DNA from 3 places in the Streptomyces sp. cg40 genome. Region 2 is predicted to be linked to each of the others. Evidence: riboswitches for the same ligand, from Rfam matches in the RefSeq annotation. Region 2 holds a riboswitch; each other region holds the start of a gene.
The links. Region 2 has a riboswitch for S-adenosylmethionine ahead of thrC (threonine synthase). Riboswitches for the same ligand answer to the same signal wherever they lie in the genome.
Positions count from the first base shown of each region.

Region 1 (5,217 bases), 4.6 Mb from region 2:
AGGACGATCACCGGGCCCGCCGCGTTGGGCAGTACGTGCCGGCCCAGCACCGAGTACCAGCGGGCCCCGCACGACCGCGAGGCCTCGACGAAGACCGCCTGGCGGACCCGCAGCACCTCGGCCCGTGTCACCCGCGCGAAGCTCGCCACACTGGCGATGCCGACCGCGACCGCCACCTTCACTGTGCCGTAGCCGAGCGCGGTGACCAGGGCCAGGGAGAGGAACAGCGCCGGGATGGAGAGGAGTACGTCGACGAAGCGCATCAGCACGTCGTCGATCCAGCGGCCCACGAAGCCGGCGACCAGTCCGATCAGACTGCCGACCACGAAGGCGACGGCGACCGCGATGAGCGTTGCCTTCAGAGAGAGTTGGGCGCCGTGGACCACCCGGGAGAACACATCGCGGCCGAGTTCGTCCGTGCCGAACCAGTGTGCGCCGCTCGGGCCCCGGAAGTTCTGCGACGGCACCCCCGTCAGCGGGTCCCGGGAGGTGAACAGGCCCGGCCAGAACGAGGCCAGTACCACCAGGACCACGACGAGGACCGACAGCAGGAGACCGGGACGGCGCACCAGGAACCGCAGCACGCGCCATGCGTCGACACGGTGTCCCGGCCCGGGGCCGACCCCCGGTTCGACCGGCCGCGCGAGACCGAGCGCGGCCTCCGCGGCGGTGTCGTCGACAAGACCCTGACTCATGCGGCCACCGCCTGCCGGCCCGAGGCCACCACGATCCGCGGGTCGAGCAGCGGATAGACGAGATCGACGAACAGGTTCGTCAAGACGAAGATCAGCGCGCCGAACACCACCACGCCCTGCACGAGCGGGATGTCCTGGGCCGTGACCGCGGCGGCCGTCACCCGGCCGAGGCCGTCACGCGAGAACACCGTCTCGACGACCACGGAACCGGCGATCAACTGCCCCACCAGCAGCCCGACAACGGTCAGCGCGGGCAGGGACGCGTTGCGCAGGGCGTGCCGCAGGTGGACCCGCCACCGCCCGGCGCCCTTGGCGCGCGCGGTCTCCACATAGGCCTGGTCCAGCGCGGTGAGCAGGCTCTTGGCCAGCACCTGGGCCACCTGCGCGCCGGTCGGCACCGCCAGCGTCAGGGCTGGCAGGATCAGCCCCCGCAGCCCGTCGTCGCCGAACGCGGGGAACCAGTGCAACCGGAAGGAGAACGACTCGACGAGCAGCAGCCCCACCCAGAACGTCGGCACCGACACCCCCAACGGCGGCAGCGACAGCAGCAGTTGACGCAACCATCGGCGGGAGGTGTCGGTCGCCACGACCGCCAGTCCACCGCCGAGGAGCACGGCCAGGAGCAGCGCGGCACCGGTCAGCTGAAGGGTTTGCGGCAGGGCGTCGGCCAGCGTCGAGGACACCGGCCGTCCGGTGGAGACCGAGTTGCCGAAGTCCCCGCGCACCGCCCGGCCCAGGTAGTCGGCGTACTGCACCAGAATCGGCTTGTCGAAGCCGTACTCGTGCCGCAGCGCGGCGAGTTGGGCCGGGTCGACCGTCCCGGAGTCCATTCCGGCGCTGGCCATCGCCGTGACCGGATCGCCCGGCAGGAAGTCGAGGACCAGGAAGGACACCGTGTAGGCGGCCCACAGCACCCCGACCGCCTGCGCGAGCCGTTTGATCGCGTAGCGGCGCATGCGTCAGCCGATCCAGGTGTCGTGCAGCTGGATCCGGCTGGAGGCGTCGAAGTTCAGGTCGTGCACCTTCTTCGCCACGCCGATCTGGGTCTGGAGCTCCACCACCGGTGCGTAGTAGGCGTTCTGGACGATCAACTCCTGAGCCTGCTTGACCAGTTGGCCGCGCTTCGCGGTGTCCGTGGTCGCCGCCTGTCCGGTCAGCGAGGTGTCCAGCGGGGTCACGGGAAGGCGGTAGAAGTTGGCCAGCCCGGTGGAGAAGGAGCTGCGCAGGATGTCCGGGTCGGCGCGGGTCACATTGCTCCATGCCGCGTCGTAGTCGCCGGACTGAAGTGTCGGGGCGAACTGGGTGATCTGGATCTCCTTGAGCGTCAGGCCGACGCCGACGGCCTTCAGTTGCTGCTGGATCAGCTCCAACGCGGGCTGGTTGGTTGCTGAGTTGGGGCCCCAGTCGACGGTCAGGGTCAGCTTCCTGCCGTCCTTCGTCCGGATGCCGTCGCTACCGGTCCTCCAACCGGCCGCGTCCAGAAGGGACTTCGCCCTGGCCGCGTCGGTCGTCAGGTCCGAGGACAGGTCGGCGTAGTCGGGTGTGGTGTGCGCCAGGACGCTGGTCGCGGGCCGGGTCCCGGTCGGGAACACCGTGTCGGCGATCTGCTTGCGGTCGATGGCGAACCCGATGGCCTGACGCACCCGCGCGTCCTTCAGCACCGGCCGCGAGTTGTTGAACGCCAGGCCGAACACCACACCGGGATTGGCCCGGCGCTGAAGGGTGACCTGACCGCCCTTGAGGGCCGCCTCGTTGGCCTTGCCGACGCTGCTGATCGCGTCCACCTGCCCCGACTGGAGACTGCCGGCGCGAACTCCGGCCTCGGGTACGACCTTGAAGACCACCTTGTCGAGATAGGCCTCCCCGCTCTTGTGCCACAGCGAGGAACCCCAGGTGTACCCGGTGCGCTTGGCGAGCGTGATCGACTGGTTCTGCACATACTGCTTGAGCACGAAGGGCCCGGAGCCGACCACTCCCTGGCTGCACTTCTCCTGCGGGCTCTTCCTCGCGCTCGCCGACGACTCGATGCCCAGCGAGTGGGTCGAAGTGGCTTGCAGGAACTGGGCGTTGGGCTGCTGGAAGGTCACCCTGACGGTGAGCGGGTCGACCACGGTGGTGCTCTTGACGCCGCTCAGATAGCCCTCGGCGAGAGTGCCCAGCGCGCCGAGCTTCGGCACCGCGTCGAAGTTGTCCTTGACGACCTGCGCCGTCAGCTTGGAACCGTCGCTGAAGGTGACACCCGATCTGAGATGGAAGGTGAACGTCGTCGCGTCGGAGCTGATGTCCCAGGTCTTCGCCAGCCATGGCACGATCTTGCCGGTCGCGGGGTCCTGGTCGGTGAGGGAGTCCACGATCTGCCGTACCGAGTAGATGGTGTCGTTGCTGGCCACCTGCTGCGGGTCCACGCAACCGGCGTCGGAGCCCACCGCGAAGGTCAGGGTGCCACCGGACCTGGCCCGTCCGCCGCCGGCGTCGGAGCCACCGCCCCCCGATCCGCAGGCGGTCAGCAGGAAACTGGTGGTCAGAAGCGCGGCCGTAGCCGCTCGTCGAGTGGTTCGGGAGACCGGATGTGCTGTCACGGAGAGGTGCTCCTACTCGTATCACCGCGTGCACACGGACCTGCGCGGACCGTGGCTGGACGCGGACGGTGCCGACCCCGGCGGGGGCGGGACTCCTGAAGCGTGGAAAACGCGTCGACCGGCGCGGGACACACCCGTGCATACGTCGACCCGTGGGAGAAGGGGGGAAGCGGCCCGTGCGAGACGGGCGACCGGAGATGTCAGCTTCGAAGGGCGGACAGACGTCGGCCCGGAAGGCCGGACAAGGTCAGCTCTGACACAGACAGCTGGTGAAGCGCTGCAGGTCGATGTGGCGCCGGCGCGAGAGCCGGGAGAAGACGACGGCGTCGTGACAGGAGGCACTCGGGTCGTAGCTGTTGGGCACGCCGTCCTCCATGTCCGGGACCCCGGTCACGGGATCGCGCTTTCGCAGAGCCATCAGCTTCCCTGCCGGGCGTTCGCCCTGGGCGCCCCACTGCGTCGGGGGGCTGCCGGTCGTTCGGCCAGGATCGGACGCTGACACTCAATGCCACTGTTGATCGTATGGAGCGGTGTCGCCGTGCGTCAATGCCGGGGTGGAGACGGCTAGGCTGCTGCCCGGCCCGGAATCGCCCGGCTGCGGATCGCGCTCCGCCCGGCCGACCGGACTCCGTGGCTGTTTTCCGGGTGTGATCTCCGCCCGCCTGCCCTCCCTCGGCCGCGAGGCGTTCATCGCCCGGCTCGGCGGCGCCGCGTGAGACAGCGGGAACCGAAGCCGGCGCCCGGGCTCACGCAAGCTCCACAGCCTCCCGTGGGCTCTCGCCCCGGGTCTGCTGCTCGGAGGTGCGCTCGGCAAGCTGACGGACCGGATCTTCCGGGCGCCCGGTGGAGCCCTCATGATCCTGCTCTCCTCCCTGGGCTTCTCCCCGGACGGATCCGGCCTGCGGGACCGCCGGAAGGGCGGGATCGTCGTCCCGGGCTGACGGTCGTCGCCGCCGAACCCGATCGTGCCGGCGGCGCCGCGCCGCTAGGGCGTTTCCTTCGGATCATCTGATCGTTGGTCTGGGTGTGTCGTTGACTGACGCCCAGTGGGCCCGGATCGAGCCGCTGTTACCCGATCGGGCACCGAGGCGGGGTGGGCGGTGGCGGGATCATCGGCAGGTGATCGACGCGATCGCCTTCAAGTACCGCACCGGCTGCCCGTGGATGGACCTGCCCGAGGAGTTCGGCTCCTGGAAGGGCGTCCACAACCGGCTACGGAAGTGGGCGGCCGACGGCACCTGGGAGAAGGTCTTCGCCGCGCTGCTGGCCCAGGCCGACTCCGAAGGCGACCTCGACTGGGTCGTCGCCGTCGATTCCACCATCGTCCGCGCCCACCAGCACGCCGCCGGGGCCCGTCAAAAGGGGCCCCGGCCGGCGAGCCGCACGACCATGCCCTCGGTCGCTCCCGCGGCGGACTGACCACCAAGATCCATCTGGTTGCCGACGGACGTTGCCGCCCCCTGGCCTTCTGCCTCACACCGGGACAGGCGGGTGATGCACCCGCATTCACTGAGGTCATGGCCCGCTTGAGGGTGGCCCGGCCGGTCGGACGGCCCCGGACCACCCCGGAGACAGTCCTGGCGGACAAGGCGTATTCCTCCCGGGCCATCCGCACCCACCTGCGCCGCCGCGGCATCCGGGCCGTCATCCCGCAGCCTGCCGACCAGATCGCCAAGCGCAGGCGGCGGGGCCGGTCCGGCGGCAGGCCACCCGCCTTCGACAAGACCGCCTACCGGCAGCGCAACACTGTCGAGCGGTGCATCAACAAGCTCAAGCAGTGGCGCGGCCTTGCCACTCGATACGACAAGACCGCCACCGTCTACCTTGCCGCACTGCACATCGCGGGCATCTTCATCTGGTCCGCACGCTGATCCACAAGAAACGCCCTAGCCGACGAGTTCGCGTACCAGCGCGGCTACTTGCTCCGTCTCGATCAGGAATCC
Region 1 is NZ_CP190128.1:333,227-338,443, reverse strand. Features, by position in the region: gene ACQHII_RS01380 (ABC transporter permease) at 1-695, opposite strand, end outside; gene ACQHII_RS01375 (ABC transporter permease) at 692-1,651, opposite strand; gene ACQHII_RS01370 (ABC transporter substrate-binding protein) at 1,655-3,274, opposite strand; gene ACQHII_RS01365 (putative leader peptide) at 3,522-3,692, opposite strand; SAM riboswitch class IV at 3,670-3,784, opposite strand; partial or broken gene ACQHII_RS01360 (signal peptidase II) at 4,021-4,215, shown strand; one part of gene ACQHII_RS01355 (IS5 family transposase) at 4,286-4,631, shown strand; one part of gene ACQHII_RS01355 (IS5 family transposase) at 4,631-5,145, shown strand; gene metX (homoserine O-acetyltransferase MetX) at 5,161-5,217, opposite strand, start outside.
Region 1: it holds a riboswitch for S-adenosylmethionine, as region 2 does, so the genes downstream of both, ACQHII_RS01365 (putative leader peptide) here and thrC (threonine synthase) in region 2, are expected to answer to the same signal.

Region 2 (5,217 bases):
CATCGGGTTGGCGCCCGCGGCTACGTTGCGCAGACCCTCCTTGACGAGGGCCTGGGCGAGGACGGTCGCGGTGGTCGTACCGTCACCGGCGACGTCGTCCGTCTTCTTGGCGACTTCCTTGACCAGCTCGGCGCCGATCTTCTCGTACGGGTCCTCGAGCTCGATCTCCTTGGCGATGGAAACACCATCGTTGGTGATCGTGGGGGCGCCCCACTTCTTCTCGAGGACGACGTTGCGGCCCTTGGGGCCAAGGGTGACCTTGACGGCGTCGGCGAGCTGGTTCATCCCGCGCTCGAGACCGCGCCGTGCCTCCTCGTCGAACGCGATGATCTTGGCCATGTGAAGTGGTCCTCCCGGACTGGGGTGGATTGCTCCGGACCGCGCTGGCGCCCGCGACGGACGGCCTGCCTGCCCCGTGGTTCCTTGCACCACCTGGCCTGCGGGCCTCACCGACCCGGTCCTTCGTTATCACTCTCACCTTCAGAGTGCTAACGCCAATGATTAGCACTCGGCATGGTCGAGTGCAAGCGGCTCCCAGGTACTGACCCCCTGGCACGGGCCCCGCCGCGACCCGGCTCCGGACATGCCGAAGGGCCCGTACCCCAGGAGGTGACCCCCCAGGAGTACGAGCCCTTCGGTGAAGAACGAAGAACGTCGCTGCTGTTCGTCGGCGCGTGCTTCAGCCGGTCGCGAGCCGGACCATGTCCGCCTGCGGCCCCTTCTGACCCTGCGAGATCTCGAAATCGACCCGCTGCCCCTCTTCCAGGGTGCGGTAGCCGTCCATCTGAATCGCGCTGTAGTGGACGAAAACATCCGCACCACCGTCGACCGCGATGAAGCCGTACCCCTTCTCCGCGTTGAACCATTTGACGGTGCCCTGAGCCATGCCTAACTCCCCTATTACTGGCCCTTGCACGGACCCACACTTCGCGGATCCGGGTCAGACCTCACCCCCCACAGGATTGGGGGCGTGCGCCGGAACGCGTCGACCGCGGCCGAATGTATCCGTCCAACTGCCGTCTGCAACAGGTCAATCCGACGAGAATTCCGGGCAGGACCGGTCGGGAATTTACGGAGAATTCGTCCGACTTCAGGGCAAGTCGGGCTGGATAAAGGGCACATAAGGCGCAAAAGAGCTGCACACTTTGGCTACTTCTCATCGCACGCGGAGCCGGTACTCATATGCGTTCGGCATGCGGAGTGGAGCGCGTTCCCCAACTGTACCCCGCTCAACCATAGAGAATTGCCCCCTCCGTTTCTCTCACGGAGGGGGCACTGCATCCATTAGCGGCAATGCCGCGGGCATGAACTCTTGGTAATCGACGTTACCTAGGGTAACGATCAGCCGCCCGCGACGGCCGGAATGATCGAGACTCCGGCCCCGTCCGGAGTGGCCGTCTCCAGCCCCTGCTCGAACCGCACGTCGTCGTCGTTGACGTACACGTTGACGAACCGGCGCAGCTTCCCCTGGTCGTCGAGGACGCGGGCGGAGATCCCGGTGTGGTTCTTCTCCAGGTCGCTGATGACCTCGGCGAGGGTGGCACCTTCGGCGGTCACTTCGGCCTGCCCGCCGGTGTAGGTGCGCAGGATGGTGGGGATGCGGACGGAAACGCTCATGCTCAGGACCTCCGGTCAGGTACGGCTTTGTCGTTTAGGGGCGCGGGGCCGTCAGGACGCGAGCCCGGCTTCCCTGAAGGACTCGAGGCTCGGGCGGATGGTCGCGGTGAGCCCGGTACCGGCGACCGCGTCCAGCGTCTTCAGACCGTCACCGGTGTTCAGCACGACAGTCGTCAGCGTCGGGTCCAGCAGCCCGTTCTCGATCAGCTTCTTCGTCACACCGACCGTCACCCCGCCTGCCGTCTCCGCGAAGATCCCCTCCGTGCGCGCCAGCAGCTTGATCGCGTCGACAACCTGCTCGTCGTCGACGTCCTCCACCGCACCGCCCGTACGCCGGGCGATGTCGAGGACATACGGCCCGTCGGCCGGGTTGCCGATGGCGAGGGACTTGGCGATGGTGTTCGGCTTCTGGGGGCGGACGACGTCGTGCCCGGCCTTGTAGGCCACGGACACCGGCGAGCAGCCCTCCGCCTGGGCGCCGAAGATCTTGTACGGCTTGTCCTCGACGAGCCCGAGCTTGATCAGCTCCTGCAAACCCTTGTCGATCTTCGTGAGCTGGGAGCCGGAGGCGATCGGGACCACCAGCTGGTCCGGGAGCTGCCAGCCGAGCTGCTCGCAGATCTCGTACGCCAGGGTCTTGGAGCCCTCCGCGTAGTACGGCCGCAGGTTGACGTTGACGAAGCCCCAGCCCTCGCCGGCCGGGTCGCCGATCAGCTCGGAGCAGAAGCGGTTCACGTCGTCGTAGTTGCCCTCGATGCCGACGAGCTCGCCGCCGTAGATCGCGGCCATGACGACCTTGCCCTCCTCCAGGTCGTGCGGGATGAACACGCAGGAGCGGAAGCCGGCCCGGGCTGCGGCGGCACCGACGGCGCCGGCGAGGTTGCCGGTGGAGGAGCAGGAGAGGGTGGTGAAGTCGAAGGCGCGCGCCGCCTCGATGGCCTGCGCGACGACGCGGTCCTTGAAGGAGTGCGTCGGGTTGCCGGAGTCGTCCTTGACGAACAACTTGCCCGCGTCGACGCCCAGTTCGCGGGCGAGGTTGTCGGCCTGGACGAGCTTGGTCCAGCCGGGGTTGATGTTCGGCTTGGTCGCCACGTCGGCGGGGACGGGCAGGAGGGGCGCGTAACGCCAGATGTTCGCGGGGCCCGCCTCGATCCGCTTGCGGAGCTCTTCGGTGTCGTAGGCCGAGAAGTCGTAGGCGATCTCCAGCGGGCCGAAACACTCCTCGCAGGCGAAGACCGGGCCGAGCGGGACACGGTGGCCGCACTCGCGGCAGGACAGCGCGGCGGCGGGGCCGAGATCAACGGCGTCTACGGGGTTCGTGGTGCTTGCAACAGTCTGCGCAGCCATGGAGGCGAGGCCCTTTCCTCATCTTCCTCACGACGCGTTTCGCCGCGAGACGGATTTGGCACCTTCCCGAGCCGGGAGCCTCGGCACATGGACAACATGCGACAAGACCGGCTGGAGGGTTGCCGGGGCTTCAACGGGCCGTATCCCTCTGCCCCTCTGGATGAGCGGTGTTCAGTTGTGTATGCAATTGTCTCGCCGACAGCCCCCGACATGCGATGGTCATCAGCGTTGTTCAAGACTGTAACCGAAGGCCAGGACAGTTGAGTGAGCCGTCCGAACCGCGAGATGGATCACTTACTCACTGTCTGTGACCAGCCCTCGCCGAGAGAACGCAGAGGAGCCGCGCAACGTGCTGAAGGAAGTCGAGCACTGGCTGAGCACCCGCTCCTGGTCCCTGACCGACCGGCCGCTCCACAAGATCCTGGCCGCGAAGCACCGTACGGGCCAGTCGGTCTCCGTCGTGCTGCCCGCGCTCAACGAGGAAGCGACGGTCGGTGACATCGTCGCGATCATCCGTCACGACCTCATGCAGCAGGTCCCGCTCGTCGACGAGATCGTCGTCGTCGACTCCGGTTCCACCGACCGCACCTCCGAGGTGGCCGCCGCGGCGGGCGCCCGGGTCGTGCACCGGGACGACATCCTGCCCCGCATCCCCGCCGTGCCCGGCAAGGGCGAGGTGCTGTGGCGCTCGCTGCTGGTGACGAGCGGCGACATCGTGTGCTTCATCGACGCGGACCTGAAGGAGTTCTCCTCCGACTTCGTCACCGGGATCGTGGGCCCGCTGCTCACCGACCCCGGCGTCGACCTCGTCAAGGCCATGTACGACCGCCCGCTCGGCGGCGCGGCCGGCCAGGGCGGACGCGTCACCGAGCTGATGGCCCGCCCGCTGCTCAACATGCACTGGCCCCAACTGGCCGGATTCGTCCAGCCGTTGGGCGGCGAGTACGCGGCCCGCCGCTCGCTCCTCGAGCAGCTCCCGTTCCCCGTCGGCTACGGCGTCGAGCTGGGCATGCTCGTCGACGCGCTGCACCTGGTGGGCCTGGACGCCCTCGCGCAGGTCGACGTGGGTGTGCGAAAGCATCGGCACCAGGACGGGCAGGCGCTGGGGAGGATGGCCGCGCAGATCTACCGCACGGCACAGCTGCGACTGGCCCGCGGGCATCTGATCCGGCCGTCCCTCACGCAGTTCGAGCGGGGGCCGGACGGTTTCGAGCCGCGCACGTACTCCGTGGACACGGAGGAACGGCCGCCGATGGCGGACATCACCGAGTACCAGTCGCGCAAGGTGGCGTAGCCGGTCCGCCGGCGGGCGGCCGTATACGGACCCGTCCGGTCCGTTGTGACCCGTCCGTACGTTTGAGCGTTTCCGGGCCGGGCTAGGTTGTGCCGTATGGCTTCCACGTCGTCCCCCTCGTCCCCGTCCGGTGCTGCTCAGGTGCTCGTCGCGTCCAACCGCGGCCCGGTCTCGTACGAGGTGGGCGACGACGGTTCGCTGCACGCCAGGCGCGGGGGCGGCGGGCTGGTGTCCGGGCTGTCAGCCATCGGGCCGGACGCGGGGGCGCTGTGGGTGTGCTCGGCGCTGTCGGAGGGCGACCGGGAGGCGGTACGGCGCGGGGTCGGCGAGGACGGTGTGCGGATGCTCGCCATTCCGGCCGACGTGCACGCCGACGCGTACAACGGCATCGCCAACTCCGTGCTCTGGTTCGTCCACCACATGCTGTACCAGACCCCGCTGGAGCCGGTCTTCGACGCGGAGTTCCGGCGCCAGTGGGCGTCGTACGAGACGTACAACCGGGCGTTCGCCGAGGCGCTGGCCCAGGAGGCGGCCGAGGGGGCCGCGGTGCTGGTGCAGGACTACCACCTGTGCCTGGTCCCCGGGATGCTCCGTGAACTCCGCCCGGACCTGCGGATCGGGCACTTCTCGCATACGCCGTGGGCGCCGGTGGAGTACTTCGCGATGCTGCCGGACGACATCCAGGTGCGGCTGATGGAGGGGCTGCTCGGGGCGGACCGGGTGGCGTTCCTGACCTGGCGGTGGGCGACGGCGTTCGAGAGCTGCGTGCAAGGGCTCGACCCGTACAGGTGGCTCCCCCTGTGGCCGTCGGGTGCTCCCCGTTCGATCGAGCACCTGGAGAAGGAGAGGATCACCCGCAAGACGCTCATCGGTGTGCACGGGCTCGGTGCCGACGCCGAGTTCCTGCACGCGCGCTCGCACCAGGCGGACGTCGAGGAGCGGATGGCCGCGCTCCGCGA
Region 2 is NZ_CP190128.1:4,965,662-4,970,878, forward strand. Features, by position in the region: gene groL (chaperonin GroEL) at 1-339, opposite strand, end outside; gene ACQHII_RS21895 (cold-shock protein) at 680-886, opposite strand; gene ACQHII_RS21900 (MoaD/ThiS family protein) at 1,342-1,617, opposite strand; gene thrC (threonine synthase) at 1,669-2,964, opposite strand; SAM riboswitch class I at 2,980-3,131, opposite strand; gene ACQHII_RS21910 (glucosyl-3-phosphoglycerate synthase) at 3,314-4,258, shown strand; gene ACQHII_RS21915 (alpha,alpha-trehalose-phosphate synthase (UDP-forming)) at 4,355-5,217, shown strand, end outside.

Region 3 (5,217 bases), 4.2 Mb from region 2:
CGAGTTCGGGGTCGAGGGCGGAGGTCGGCTCGTCGAAGAGGATGACGCCGGGGCGGAGGGCGAGGGCCCGTGCGATGGCGACGCGCTGCTGCTGGCCGCCGGAGAGCTGCCTCGGGTAGGCGCCGGTCTTCTCGGCGAGACCGACGCGGGCGAGCAACTCCCTTGCCAGTTCAAGTGCTTCGGGCTTGCCGAGCCTGCCGGTGGCGACCGGGGCGGCGGCCACGTTGTCGAGGACGGTCAGGTGCGGGAAGAGGTTGAAGTTCTGGAAGACGAACCCGATCCGGCTGCGCTGCGCGAGGATGGCGCGCTCGCTCAACTCCTTGAGCCGTCCGCCCTGTTGCCTCACCCCGATCAGCTCGCCGTTGACGCTGACGTACCCGATCTCGGGCTTCTCCAGGTGGTTGATGACCCGCAGCAGCGTGGACTTGCCGGAGCCGGACGGGCCGAGGATCACGGTGACCTCGCCGGGCCGCACCGTGAGATCGACGCCGTCCAGCACCCGGTGGGCGCCGTACCACTTGTGGACGTCGTGCACCTCTACGGCGGCGGGTGTGATGTCCGCCAGCGGTTCGACGGTGTTCGTGGTCATACGGCGGTCTCCCTGCGGATGCGGGCCCGCAGATCGGTGACACCGTCGCGGAGTTTCTGGATCGGGGTGGGCGGCAGGGAGCGGGTGGCGCCCCGGGCGTAGTGGCGCTCGACGTAGAACTGGACGACCGACACGACGCTGGTCAGGATCAGGTACCAGACGGTGACGACCAGGAGCAGCGGCACGATGTCGCCGGGGTAGGTGGAGCCCATCGTCTGCGCGGAGCCGAACAGGTCGAGCAGCGAGACGTAGAAGACCAGCGAGGTGCTCTTGATCAGGCCGATCAGCTGGTTGACGTAGTTCGGGGTGATGGAGCGCAGGGCCTGCGGGAAGACGATTCTGCGGAACTGGTAGCCCTTGGGGAGGCCGAGCGCGGAGGCCGCCTCGTGCTGGCCCTGGTCGACGGAGAGGATGCCGCCGCGGACCACTTCGGCCGCGTACGCCGCCTCGTTGAGGCTGAGTCCGACGACGGCGACGACCATGTCGGTGGCGAGCTTCGACTCGTCGAAGGAGAAGAAGGCGGGGCCGAAGGGGACGCCGATGCTGAGGGTCTGGTACAGGGCGCTGAAGTTGTAGAGGAAGATCAGTACCACGATGAGCGGGATGGAGCGCAGCGCCCATACATAGGTCCAGCTCGCGGCGCGCAGCACGGGGCTCTTCGACAGCCGGGCCAGGGCGAGCAGGATGCCGCCGAGGAGGCCCGACACCGCGCTGAGCGCGGCCACTTCGAGCGTGATGACGAGTCCGTCGAGGATCGTCGGGCGCAGGAACCAGTAGCCGAAGCGGTCCCACTGGTAGAAGGAGTTGGTGACCAGTCCGTGGACGAACTGGGCGATCAGCACCAGCACGACCAGCGTGACGATCCACCGGCCGGGCCGGCGCAGCGGCTGAACTCGCTGTGCCGTCAGGGGTTTTGACGGGGCGTCGGCTGCGGGGACGGCAGCCAGGGACACGGTGGTGCCTGGGGGTTCACTCATGGTGGGCTCCGGCGGTTTCACAGACCCCGGTCCGCGGCGGTGGACGCGCGACGGCTGACGGCACGCGCGGGGTGCGCGGGACCGGGGGCGGGGAAGGGGGCAGGCACACCGACGGGATCGGGTGTGCGTCAGAGGTGCGTCGGCCGACTGGTCGTCAGGCGCGACAGCGGGCGCGGCCCGACGCGGTACACAGTGCGCTGCTGACCCGGAGCAGATCGACAGCGCGGTCGGCGACGAACAGGTTGGCGTACGACCGTACGCAGCCCTGCGGGCGGCATGTGGCCGTCCTGGGAGCTGCGTACATGGCGTCACCTGTCACTGTTCCGGCCCCGTGGGGCCTCGCGCTTACCGAAACGTCATCCGGTCCGGTCGTCACCTGGGGCACCCCACCGCGTGCGAGGGTTGCCGGTCAGCAAGCCAGGGCTTGTCGCTGACACTCATGACCGTTCTGGCCGCAAGTTAAGACAATTGCCCGAACGAATGTCAACGGCCGTCCAGCAAATGGACGGTGGAGACGCCGCTCAACTGCGGCAAGCTCCCGTTTCGTCCGCGGCATGGGCTGCCCAGTCCAGGATCTGGACGGCGGCGCCGGCGGCCTCCAGGCCCTGGCAGCGGGCGTGGTGGCGGCGGGCGATGCCGTCGAGGTCGAGGTGGGTACCGAAGGCCGGGTGGGCGGCCAGCCGGCGGGCGTAGGCCCACAGGTGGGGGTGGTCGGCGATGCGCTGCACGGCGGCGGCGTCCAGGTGGTAGCGGTGCACAGTGTCGAGTTGCACCAGCGTCACCCACAACTCGACGTCGGCGGCGGTGAGTTCGTCGCGGATCATGTGCTCGCGGCCGTCCAGCCAGCGGTCGAGCGAGCCCAGCGTCTCCAGCAGCAGGCCGAGGGCCTCGTCACGCCCGGCCTGTTCGCCGCCGGCCGCGCCGGCGCGCTGTGCCGCGTCCTCGATGCCCTGCGCGCAGAGCCGCTCGACGGCCTCGATCTCCGACTCGGCGCCGCACGGGTGGAGCTCGGGTCCGCCCGCGCCGAAGTGCCGGGCGAGGTCGCGGGTGATGTCGGGAGCGTGGGTGCTGACGATCCGGCCGGACCAGTCGTCGCTCAGGACGGGCGCGGCGGCCGGACCGGAGTAGCGGTGGGCGCTCGCCTCGTAGAGCGGACGCAGTGCGGAGTGTCCACCACTCGGACAGTCGGGTACGGCGGACAGGAACACGGCCGGACAGCTCTCGTGGAGGCCGAGCAGGCTGTGGGTGACGGCGATGCGCAGGCCGTCGGCGCAGGCGGTGGACAGATGGAGGCGGTAGCGGCGCGGGACGGCGTAGTGCCCGCTGCGCGCGTCGCTCCCGATCCTGCCCCTGAACAGGGGGGCGGAGCGGGGCGAGGGGACGGCGGCGAGAGGCGTGACGGACATGGGACTCCCCGGGTACGGGCGCGTGGACGTACGCGCGGCGGAAGCGTCGTCGAACGGTGGAGGGGCTCAGCGCAGTGGGCTCATGGCGCTGCAGACCCGCAGCAGATCGATGTGACGGCGGGAGGTCAGAAGGGGCGAACGGTCCACTCGGCTGGTGGTGACCGGCTCAAGGCGCCCCATGTTTCCCTACCTGTTCACTAGGATTCCCTACTGGAGTGTCGATCCACCGTCGCCCGGGGTCAAGAGGGCGTCCACGGGTCGGGCACCGGTCCCGACCCGTGGACAGGCCGGGCCGCTACTTCGCGTACATCAGGGTCCCGAAGCCGAGCTGGTCGTAGCCGCCGCTGTCGGAGCCGTAGTCACCTCCCCCGCCCTCGGGTGCGACGAGGTTGTAGTACATGGCCGAGATGTACTTGTCGTCGAGGCTGATCCGGCGGTTGTAGTGGAAGTGGAGCATCGCCCACACCGGCCGGATCTGGCCGCGCGAGGCGGAGGAGATCACCGTCTGGGACGACTGGGCGCAGCTCTGCCCGGTCCCCCAGGTGTAGGTGGTGAAGGGCACGTCGCTGCCCGCGTTGTACTTGGCGACGTACTGGGCGGCCTTCATGAAGCGGCGACTGTCGTACGAGTACAGGTCGTCGCCCTGGTTCCAGGCCATCTCGCACACGGCGCCCATCTGCCCCATGCCCATGACGGTGTGCCCCTGGTCGCGGCCGGACTCCTGCCACTGGCCGAGCGCGTAGCCGTCGGAGTCGGTGTACAGATACGGCACGGCGTGCGCGATCGAGCCGTTGCCCGCACCCGACTTGAAGTACGTGACGGCCTGGTCGTACTTGGCGCTGTCCTCGTTGAGGATCCCGATGGCCAGGATCGACGCCATGTTGCAGAGGTCCCAGTTGGCCCAGTAGTTGGTGATGCAGGCGTCGTTGTGGTTGGTGAGGAAGCTGTTGTTGAGCGGATAGAAGACGTTGGCCAGCATCTCCTGCGCGGCGGCCAGATCGAACCCGCTGTAGTCCCGCATGAGTTCGCAGGCGTTGGCGAACTGCCAGCCGTAGATACCGGACGCGAGGAACCGGTCGGCGTTCCCGGTGACCGAAGTCAGCGTGGTCGACCAGGCGTTGAGGATGTTCGCGGCACACACGGCGTTCGCCTCGGTGCCACCGACTTTCCAGCGCAGGGCGTTCTGGTAGGCGGCGGCGATGTCGTTGTAGAGCAGGCTGTAGTTCTGGCCGTCGCCGCCCCGGATGATCGTCGCGGTCGCCCGGTTCGTCCAGGTCGACTGCGAGTGGGAGTTGGCGGTCAGCCTGTTCCAGCCGGACAGCCAGGGGTCGGTTCCCGCCGCAACCCTGACCTTGGCCCGGTTGATGTCACCGGCGTTGTGCAGCATGCCGGGGTGGGTGAAGGTGGCCGGGGCCGCGTGCGCGGTCGTGGCCACCGCGGCGCCGCCGAGAGCGACGGCTGCGGTGAGCCCGCCCGCGGTCTTCAACAGACCGCGGCGGCTCAACTCTGTTCTGCGGAGGTGCTCGTGGGGGGAAGTGCGGCTCATCGCTGTGCATCTCCAATCCGTGGAGGATCAGGTGGGCGTGATGCTCACCTCGTCGAACTCCGTGGTGCAGCGGACCGGTTGACTGCGCGAGCAGACCACCAGACCGACGTAGTAGGGGGCGTCACCGAAGCCGGGGATCTCTCCGTCGGCGAGGGGGGTCCAGGTGACACCGTCATCGGTCGACAACGCCGCGCTGAAGGCGGTCCCGACGCGCTTCAGCCGCAGCAGGGCGGGCAGGGTGACAGCGGCACCACCGGTGAAGGCGGAGGCACCGGCCACGGTCCTGCGGAGCATGAGCTGTGCGGTCGTCCCACCACTGACGATTACGCCCGCCGCCTGGTCGAACGGCGACAGCGACTTCGCCATGAGCAGCCCGACCCGGTCGGTCGTGACACCGGTCCGGGAGACGAGCCGGGCGACGACCTCACAGTCACCGCTGACCGGCCGCCGCACGAACTGCCCTGTCATTCCTTGGCCGTTGGCGTTCAGATCGACGCCTGCGCCGCGCACGGTGAAGGTCCCGCCGTCGTACGACGTGCTGCCCGGCGTGGTGATCGCCACCACGCCCAGCGTCCCGAAGTCACGGTCGTCGAGCACGGTGTCGCCGAGATCGCCGTACGTCCACGGCGCGGGCGGCGCGGTGCCGACCGTGAGAGCGAGGGTGCCGGTGGCGGTCCCTGAGGCGTTGCCGGCGGTGGT
Region 3 is NZ_CP190128.1:9,213,716-9,218,932, reverse strand. Features, by position in the region: gene ACQHII_RS41595 (amino acid ABC transporter ATP-binding protein) at 1-589, opposite strand, end outside; gene ACQHII_RS41590 (amino acid ABC transporter permease) at 586-1,566, opposite strand; SAM riboswitch class IV at 1,903-2,011, opposite strand; gene ACQHII_RS41585 (glutathione S-transferase C-terminal domain-containing protein) at 2,088-2,972, opposite strand; gene ACQHII_RS41580 (putative leader peptide) at 3,039-3,152, opposite strand; gene ACQHII_RS41575 (alginate lyase family protein) at 3,268-4,518, opposite strand; gene ACQHII_RS41570 (alginate lyase family protein) at 4,546-5,217, opposite strand, start outside.
Region 3: it holds a riboswitch for S-adenosylmethionine, as region 2 does, so the genes downstream of both, ACQHII_RS41590 (amino acid ABC transporter permease) here and thrC (threonine synthase) in region 2, are expected to answer to the same signal.